3 regions of the Peribacillus sp. P4_C12 genome follow, and region 2 is predicted to be linked to each of the others. Evidence: riboswitches for the same ligand, from Rfam matches in the RefSeq annotation. Region 2 holds a riboswitch; each other region holds the start of a gene.
The links. Region 2 has a riboswitch for lysine ahead of dapA (4-hydroxy-tetrahydrodipicolinate synthase). Riboswitches for the same ligand answer to the same signal wherever they lie in the genome.
Positions count from the first base shown of each region.

Region 1 (3,286 bases), on a different contig from region 2:
GTCTACTTCTTTCAGGAAAGAATACTCTTTCTTTAAAGCTGGAAGTTCTTTGATTGTTGCGTATTTATCCAGAAAAGAACCTTTCCATTCATTAGAGGGTAATTGGCCGTTCTGCTTCATTTCTTCACAAATATACCAGTAGGCATCTTTCTCCTTTTGTTTGCCTAAAAAGAAGTTAAAGACAAAACGGGAGCAGCCGATCGTTTTATTGATTAGAACTAGTTGTTCTTTAGTTGGATAGATTCGAAATTTATAAGCTTTGTTTACGACCATTGGTTTCACCCCCTTATAGTTATTATTAACCATCGAACGTATGTTTGTCAAAGGATTACTTTGGCTATGCCAACCGCCATTCATCTCGCCCTTCACAGGCTTGAAGAGGGAGTCTTCTGGCGGGAAATGATAAAAAAAGGACCTGATTCCTCTTGAAGAAGAAATCAGGTCCTTTAAAACGCTTATTTTACTTTAAAATCACATTCCTCAAGTGGAACGATTTTAGTTTTATACTTAATTTTATAGCCGAACCATAGGACGAAGAAAAAGATCAGGCCAATGTAAGAAACAAACATGGAATTCCAATCAATCCCGCTACTGCTGAAAGCTTGGTAGCCTTGTCCAATGATAATGAAAATACATAATACGAGCGCAAAAATCGGTCCAGTTGGGAATCCTTTAGCAAGGTATGGTAAAGCATTCAAATCAAGACCTTGAGCTACATAGGCTTTGCGGAATCGATAGTGAGCAATCGCAATTCCAACCCATGTGACAAATCCAGCCATACCTGAAGCATTTAATAACCAAATATAAACTACACCGTCACCGAAAAATGAAGCTAAGAAAGCGAGGCAACCGACTAAAGAAGTCGCGATAAGAGCATTCACTGGAACCCCTCTTTTATCGAGCTTGCCAAGGAATTTCGGAGCTTTTCCGTCACGGGCCAGGTCCCATAGCATACGAGTTGAAGCATACATGCCGGAGTTACCAGCAGAGAGCACAGATGACAATATAACTGCGTTCATGACCGATGCTGCAAACGCAAGACCTGCACGTTCAAATACAAGCGTAAATGGACTGACGGCAACATCCTCGCTCAATAAACGTGCATCTGTGAACGGAATGATCATTCCGATTACAAAAATCGAAAGGATATAGAATAAGAGGATCCGCCAAAAAACGGACTTGATCGCTTTAGGGATATTTTTCTCTGGATTCTCACTTTCACCGGCTGTAACTCCAAGTAATTCTGTTCCTTGGAAAGAGAAGCCTGCTGCCATGAATACTCCTAGAATTGTGAAGAARCCTCCGTTAAATGGACCTTCTCCCATGGTGAAATTAGAAAAACCAATTGGGTCATTTCCGCCAAGGATTCCGAAAATCATTAAAAATCCAGTGATTAAGAAAATGATAACGGTCACGATCTTGATTAAAGCAAACCAGAATTCAGCTTCGCCAAATCCTTTAACAGACATATAGTTAAAAAGAAACATAATAATTAACGCAACGGCACTCCAAATTATGGACGAGCTGTCCGGGAACCAGAACTTCATAATCAGGACAACGGCAGCCAGTTCAGCTGCAATTGTGATGGCCCAGTTATACCAATAGTTCCAACCAATCGCGAAGCCGAAAGACGGGTCGACGAATTTGGATGCGTAGACACGGAACGAACCGGCTACTGGCATGAATGCTGCCATTTCTGCAAGACTTGTCATTAAGTAATAAACCATGAAGCCAATGGCTGCGTATGCTGCCAAAGCACCTCCAGGCCCAGCCGTATGGATGGCACCGCCACTTGCTAAAAATAAACCTGTTCCAATCGTTCCACCTAATGAAATCATCATTAAGTGACGTGCTTTCAGGCTCCTTTTCAACTCAGTGGGATTTGATGTTGCTTGTGAATTTGACAATTGATGTTACACTCCTTTTTATTGGAAGGAACGATATATAAAAAAACAGCAGTCGAAAAAGATCGACGGCTGTTTATAATAAACCCGTTTATCCTTCCGAAGATAGCTCCCCACGTTAAAAAACGTGACAGTGGTGTTCCTATTCGGTAACACCGCCAGCCTAGATATACAAGGACCATATCTAAACTTCGGCAACTTATCCTTTCAAACGGAGTCGTCAATTTTCCTGAATCTCGTCCGTTCTACTTTTATAAGCCGCAGCCTCTAACTCATCGGTAAATGAGGAAGTATTCAATTTTCTTATACTAAATATATAAATCGTTACGTCAACTTCTAGTCAACTATACGATTTCAGTATAAAGTTCAAACAATTATTTCTATGTCAGCAGGTCATTGAGTAAACTTTACTATACTAAAATTATAAAATAATCTTATAGATAGCGCAATGATTATTTTTCAAGGTTATTTTTTCCTAGTTTTTAAATGTATCACTTGAATTTTATGTTTAAATGTTTGTCATTTAAACATCGTTTATTTGGATAATTATAATAATTCAAATAGTTTTTCGTTTCATAAGAGTATAATCTAATTTTACATGTCTGATAACTTCAGGATTTTCAAATAGATCAACAGCCATTTTGCCAATCCAATCAAGCGGTAAGGAAACGGTTGTGATATCGAGCATCTCACTGAGGCTATCATTATTAAAACCTAGAATGGCCACGTCTTCTGGCACTTTCATTCCGAATTTGTTGGCAGTAAGAATGAATCCGGCAGCAGTGTCATCATTAGTAATGATGATAGCCTCTGGTTTGTCTATCATGGAATTCCAATCTTGGAACAATTTTTCACCATCTTTGATGTGATAACTGCCTTCAAACAGCCATTCTTTTTTATTTAAAAGGTGATACTTATTCATAATATCGTTAAACGCCTTTGTACGAAGGGAGCTGTTTCTGCTCTTTTTTCGCCCGAGACTGTATCCAATTTTCTTATATCCTTTAGCAACCACGTATTCAAGTGCAGAGGAAAAAGCGGCATAGTGATCAATGCTTATGGACGATAATTCAGCCTGGGCTGTATCTTCACATAAGATAATGGGTCCATATTTATGATAGTCCAAGAGGACTTTCATTTCTGAAATTCTTGAACAAACGATAATGCCATCGAGTTGCTTCATTTGTAACATATTCAATGCCTGAATTTCTTTTTCTCTTTCATATTGTGTTTGAAAGATGACTATATGATAGCCGATAGCATTGGCTTGTTTTGTAATACCTTGCACGATTGCTCCGTAATAGGGGTGATTGGTGAAGGGAATGATGACGCCGATTAAATTCGTTTTGCCTTTTGAAAGATGAATGGCGTTGATATTTCTC
Region 1 covers NZ_JBFUIB010000096.1:27-3,312, forward strand. Annotated here, with positions in the region: partial or broken gene AC1DUW_RS13915 (helix-turn-helix domain-containing protein) at 1-273, opposite strand, end outside; gene AC1DUW_RS13920 (amino acid permease) at 456-1,907, opposite strand; lysine riboswitch at 2,003-2,182, opposite strand; gene AC1DUW_RS13925 (LacI family DNA-binding transcriptional regulator) at 2,461-3,286, opposite strand, start outside.
Region 1: linked by a shared signal. The riboswitch ahead of AC1DUW_RS13920 (amino acid permease) and the one ahead of dapA (4-hydroxy-tetrahydrodipicolinate synthase) in region 2 are both predicted to bind lysine.

Region 2 (3,286 bases):
TTCAATTGCTGATCCATATTGTTCTGGGTAGCCTCCCGTCCAAATCTCCATAAAAACATCCATACTACCAGTACTTATCGCAAAAAGTGAAGCTGTTTCAGATCCTGGAAGTAATTCTGTTTTATAACCATAACCTTCTTCAATAATAGTTCTTGCGATCTCGTTGTGTACCCTAATACTATCCCAACCCGGATCAGCAAACTTAATTGTCCCGATGGCTCTGGTAGTTGCTATAGAACCACTAGAATTGCTACAACCTACCAAGTCCAACGATGAAATAAGAGTCACTATGAGAATCAAGCTAAAAAAACTTTTCATTGAAATCTCCTATTCTCCTTATTCTTTCATTTTATTATAGCGCTCTTAAGATGAAATACCAGATTGGTAAACGATTACATAACTGGCTTAAGGTAATCAATTATCAATATACTGATGCAGTGATAACGGGATTACGAAAAGATGAATTCGGTTTGCTTTTAGGGATTGAGGAAAACAACCGGATAAAGCCAGCAGGTATAAAGGAGATTGTCACTCCTGCAGCCAGAAAACAATTATATAGCCAGTATAAGATTTAATAGTAGATGAAAACAAGAAATTTATTTACTTGGAACCCAAGATCAAATGCAAGGTGAAGTTCAGAAACTATACAAAGGCTGGTTTGTTACGCATTCAGTCTTTCGTTGAATATAACATAAGCGTCTATCCATTGGGCAGGCGTTTTTTGTATAATGTAAAATATCATTTTTGTGTTTCTTGTTCCACTAGTAGAAAGTGAGTTTACCCTACCTTTGCCTTTAGGCTAGAATTTATGACCGTCTTTATTTTGAATCGAAAAGGTAATTATAAGTCTAAAGGTAGTTAACTTCTTTGTAGAGCGTTTCTCAGCATCAAATTTTTAAAAAAAGTAGTATTTTTGACTTTTAAAAGTTATGTTTTCACTTTCAGTTAAGTTTGCGTTTAGCTTTCATTTTTTCAGAAAGCTATTCAGGGGCTTATTTCTTCTTCACTCAAACTGAGTATCTTATTGGCGGCTCCCCTTACTTTAAATGCTCCAACCTCATGAACATTTTCAAGCTTTAAAAAAACAGGACGTCCAATTTTTTCTGATAGTATAGTAGATTGAATCAATGGAGTTCTACTTACAATCGAAGCGATTCGTTTTCTTGCTTCCCAAACGTCACGGATTTTCATATCTTTTCTTTCCTTTGTTAGTTTTGTATTAGTCATGTTRTCYTCCCCTCCTTGATCATTATTMTTGRTATYCATAWGATAAATACYAATTCYTTCTATAAGATATATCAATTGGCAAAACTGACTATAAAAGGGTGGAACTTTTCAAACAGTTTGTTTTATAAAACTATTAATCTGTTGAGTTTACATAATACTAAAAAAGATGAATCCAGCCCAATACCTTTGCCAGTTCCATCAATTATCCATGTATTCTTAAAAAAATATTTCTAAATTGGCCTTGCAATAGAAAGGATTCCCTGTTATATTACAGTCAATTAAATATTTTCTTACTTCATACTTTTTGAAGTGAGGATAGAGGAGCAAAGACCATTAGTACACATTTTGAGGAGAATGAGATCCTATGACTATTGTGGAAAGGGGAATTTGCCGAAGCGGAAAGAATCTCATGTTCTTGAAGCTGGTTCTGCTATTGAATAAATACAGGACTGTCATATAGGAAACTATATGGAGGGCTATCTTACGCGCCGAAACGATTTTTTTTATAAATATTGTTTCTACTGCAGCAGCGAATCCTCGTTGTTGCTTTTTTGCGTTTACTCCTGAATGGCCCTAACCACCTCTGAATTTTTAAAAAAATTATATAAAAGGGTGTGAAGTTATGAATTTTGGCCAAGTTTTAACCGCAATGGTTACCCCGTTTAATCATAATAATGAGGTTGATTTTAATGCTACGAGAGCTTTAGTAAATTATTTAATTGCTAATGGTTCTGATGGATTAGTTATAGCTGGTACCACTGGAGAGTCTCCTACATTAACAGCAGAAGAGAAAGTAGATTTATTCAAAATTGTTGTAGAAGTTGTTGATGGAAGAGTTCCAGTCATAGCTGGAACTGGTTCAAATAACACGAGAGCCTCTATCAGCTTAACAAGGCAAGCAGAAGCAGCAGGAGTCGACGGAATTATGCTCGTTACCCCATACTATAACAAGCCGTCTCAAGAAGGATTATTTCAGCACTTTAATGCTATTGCCCAATCAACATCATTACCGGTAATGCTTTATAATATCCCCGGACGAAGTGTTGTAAACATGTCAGTAGAGACGATTGTTAGTCTCTCAAAAATTAACAATATTGTGGCAGTAAAAGAAGCAAGTGGTGACTTAGATGCCATGGCACAAATCATTAGCAAAACAACTAGTGATTTTACATTGTACAGCGGAGATGATGGGTTAACATTACCGGTTTTAGCCATCGGTGGAACAGGCATTGTTTCGGTTTCTTCACACATAATTGGTAATGAAATGCAAGAAATGATCAATAGCTTTAAGAATGGTGATGTCCGTGGTGCTGCTTCTATACATCGTAACCTTCTTCCAATTATGAAAGCATTATTTGCTGCACCAAGCCCATCACCGGTAAAATCAGCATTAAATATGCGGGGGTTAAATGTTGGAGGTGTCCGCTTACCATTGGTCCCTTTAAACAATGAAGAAAAAAGAGCACTACAAATAGCTCTACAACCTAGTAACGTAGAAGCAGTTTTGTTAAATAAATAAACTAATGATTCATTAAGCGAGTCTTTAATACCGATTTTCTAATTAAAGACCATAATAAACTGGACAAATTTTAAAAAGCAGTGCAACTCTGAAAGAAGTGCACTGCTTTCTAAACGATGCACGATTCAGGGATTAAAACTAGTAGAAGTAGCTAGAGATTATAAAGTTAAAGATATTATTGCGTCAACTGAACTAACATTGATTATATAACCTACCTTTAACTCATCAATTTCTTTTTGTCCTTCAAACCCTTCCACCAATTTATTGAAATAGGGCTCTTGTTTAGTTGTTAATCAACTTTTCTTATAAAAAAGACAAGTATCTTCAAAAAATAGCCTTTTTGTCAACAAGAACGGGGTTATTACGCTAACAGTTATATAAAAAGAAACAAAGTAGATGAGCTCTAAAAACTTTTATTCTCAATAATCTTATCCACTTTTTTCCAGTAACCACTTAATTACCTTATCTACTTATGTATTAAAAACAGCCCTTTCTCTATTATGAGAAGGGCTGTTTTCAGGAGAGTTTTTTGACCTGTCT
Region 2 covers NZ_JBFUIB010000110.1:3,861-7,146, forward strand. Annotated here, with positions in the region: gene AC1DUW_RS14745 (ABC transporter substrate-binding protein) at 1-318, opposite strand, end outside; gene AC1DUW_RS14750 (hypothetical protein) at 369-575, shown strand; partial or broken gene AC1DUW_RS14755 (pyridoxal-phosphate dependent enzyme) at 997-1,227, opposite strand; lysine riboswitch at 1,536-1,714, shown strand; gene dapA (4-hydroxy-tetrahydrodipicolinate synthase) at 1,850-2,746, shown strand.

Region 3 (3,286 bases), on a different contig from region 2:
AATACATCGTTACCTCGTCAAATATTGAGGCTCTCATTTTAGAGTTAAACTTAATCAAAAAACATGATCCAAAATATAATATCATGCTGAAGGATGACAAGACGTATCCATTCATCAAGTTGACTGCTGAACGGCATCCACGTCTAATCATTACGAGAAAAGTCAAAAAAGATAAAGGTAAATATTTCGGTCCGTATCCGAATGCCTTTGCGGCCAATGAAACGAAAAAATTACTCGACCGCATCTATCCTCTTAGAAAATGCAATACCCTACCGGATCGCGTTTGTCTCTATTACCACCTCGGGCAGTGCCTGGCTCCATGTGTGTATGATGTAGAGGAACAGGTATATAAAAAAATGGTGGATGATATCAACCGATTTTTAAACGGCGGCCATACTGAGATAAAAAAAGAACTGACAGAAAAAATGTTAGAGGCATCAGAAGAGCTTGATTTCGAAAGGGCAAAGGAGTTCCGTGACAAAATTGCCCACATCGATATCACGATGGAGAAGCAAAAAATGATGACGACTGATTTTATCGACCGTGATGTATTTGGCTATGCCTATGATAAAGGCTGGATGTGTGTTCAGGTATTTTTTGTGCGACAAGGGAAATTGATAGAAAGGGATGTTTCCCTGTTTCCAGTGTATGATGAACCGGATCAGGAACTTCTTACATTCCTAGGTCAGTTTTACGAGATTACCAATCACTTTAAACCAAAGGAAATTTTGCTGCCAGAGTCAGTAGATGCGGAAATGGCTGAAGGGCTGCTTGGTGTGAAGACGATTCATCCAAAACGGGGATCGAAAAAGGATATGCTTAAATTGGCGAATAAAAATGCCGCCATAGCCCTTCAGGAAAAGTTTTCTTTGATTGAACGAGATGAAGAAAGAACGATCAATGCGGTGGAAAATCTTGGGGTGCAATTAGGTATCTATACGCCGCATCGGATTGAGGCTTTTGATAACTCGAACATTCAGGGCAGTGATCCGGTATCCGCTTTAGTTGTGTTTATCGACGGGAAGCCGGAAAAAAGAGAGTATCGCAAATATAAAATCAAAACTGTCCAGGGACCTGATGACTATGAATCGATGCGTGAAGTTGTACGCAGAAGATATTCACGCGTTTTAAAAGAAGGGCTGCCACTTCCGGATTTAATCATTATTGATGGTGGAAAGGGACATGTGGAGGCTGTTCGAGATATTTTAGAAAATGAACTGGGTCTTGATATTCCGCTTTCTGGTCTCATTAAGGATGAAAAGCACAGAACATCGCAATTGATGATTGGCAATCCACTGGAACTGGTACCGCTTGATTCGCGTAGCCAGGAATTTTATTTGTTGCAAAGAATTCAGGACGAAGTGCATCGGTTTGCGATTACGTTTCATCGCCAGCTACGCGGGAAAAATGCGGTTCACTCGCTGCTTGATGATATACCTGGAGTCGGAGAAAAACGAAGAAAGCAATTGTTAAGGCATTTTGGTTCATTGAAAAAAATTAAAGAGGCATCGGTAGAACAAATTATAGAGGCAGGCATGCCAAAAGGAGTAGCTGAAGGAATCGTTAGAAAATTGCAAGAATAATCTTGCTACCTACATTTCTCTATGCTATGATAAGAAGGAATTTTCAACTAGACAACTTAAAAGTGCTGATAGAGGTGCGGAATTCAAGAGTAAAAACCTGGAGAAGTATGAGCTTCGATGAAAGGTTTTGAAAGGGGATAACGCCGAAGGAAGACAAGACTCATACCTTGTTTTTCTGGTCTGACATTTAATAAATGGCGGATTGTCAGGGGGTATACCCTGGAGAGCTATCTCACTGTGTTTACTGTATTAAATACGTGATCACAGCAATGAGATATTTCTCATTGCTTTTTTTATTGCCTAAAAAAGATAAAGAGGGTGCATTAGGATGGCATTAATCGTTCAAAAATTTGGCGGGACATCCGTCGGTAGTGTCGAGAAAATCAAAAATGTTGCCAATCGAGTAATCGAGGAAGCAGAGAATGGGAATGAGGTAGTCGTCGTTGTTTCAGCTATGGGGAAAACAACAGATGAATTAGTTTACATGGCTCAAGATATTTCCAAAAATCCAAGCAAGAGAGAGATGGATATGTTATTGACGACTGGAGAGCAGGTCACGATTTCCCTGTTAACAATGGCTTTAATTGAAGCGGGGCGTGAAGCTATTTCTTTCACCGGTTGGCAGGCTGGCATGCAAACAGAATCCGTTCATGGGAATGCCCGGATTTTAAACATTGATGCTTCGAGAATTCAAGCTCAGCTTCAGGCAAAGAAAATTGTGGTCGTTGCAGGTTTCCAAGGGAATGATGCAAATGGAGAAATCACGACACTAGGGCGGGGCGGGTCTGATACGACTGCAGTGGCTATTGCTGCAGCATTAAATGCGGACCGATGCGATATTTATACCGATGTAACGGGTGTATTTACAACAGATCCACGTTACATAAAAGACGCTCGAAAACTGCAATCTATTTCTTACGATGAAATGCTAGAACTTGCCAATCTAGGGGCGGGTGTCCTTCATCCAAGAGCTGTTGAGTATGCGAAAAACCACCAGATTCCGCTTGAAGTCCGTTCAAGTATGGAGAAAGAAGCAGGAACTACCATTGAGGAGGAAGCAACTATGGAAGAAAATTTAATTGTACGCGGTATTGCTTTTGAAGACAGTATTACAAGGGTCACAGTGAATGGTTTGCCTCGATCACTAGGATCATTATCCACAATTTTCATGACACTTGCAAAAAACCGGATAAACGTTGACATTATTATCCAAAGTATGACAACAGAGGATACAACAAACCTTTCTTTCTCCATAAAAAGTGAAGATACGGAAGCTGTTTTAAACGTGCTAGAAAACAATAAAGACCAATTGGCATTCGATAGAATAGAAACGGAGGGCGGATTGGCCAAAGTGTCTATCGTCGGTTCAGGAATGGTATCTAATCCGGGAGTGGCTGCCGAAATGTTTGAAGTGATGGCTAACACAGGTATCCAAGTGAAAATGGTCAGCACATCTGAAATTAAAGTCTCAACTGTCGTCAATGAAAAGGAAATGGTGAAGGCAGTCGAAGCACTTCATGAAGCGTTTAAATTAGGACAGCATGCAAAAGTGCTTGTTTGATTGCTTGGAGTCTAATGAAAAACAGACTTCCGACAAAAAGGGTAAGTCTGTTTTTGGTCTCATTAGATTGGGTCTCTAGGATCCCATTGAATGGTAAATGTCACTTTTTTTGCGCGGCGTTTGATTTCTTCTGTCGATTCAC
Region 3 covers NZ_JBFUIB010000067.1:5,054-8,339, forward strand. Annotated here, with positions in the region: gene uvrC (excinuclease ABC subunit UvrC) at 1-1,583, shown strand, start outside; lysine riboswitch at 1,645-1,821, shown strand; gene AC1DUW_RS11960 (aspartate kinase) at 1,912-3,144, shown strand; gene AC1DUW_RS11965 (YslB family protein) at 3,207-3,286, opposite strand, start outside.
Region 3: linked by a shared signal. The riboswitch ahead of AC1DUW_RS11960 (aspartate kinase) and the one ahead of dapA (4-hydroxy-tetrahydrodipicolinate synthase) in region 2 are both predicted to bind lysine.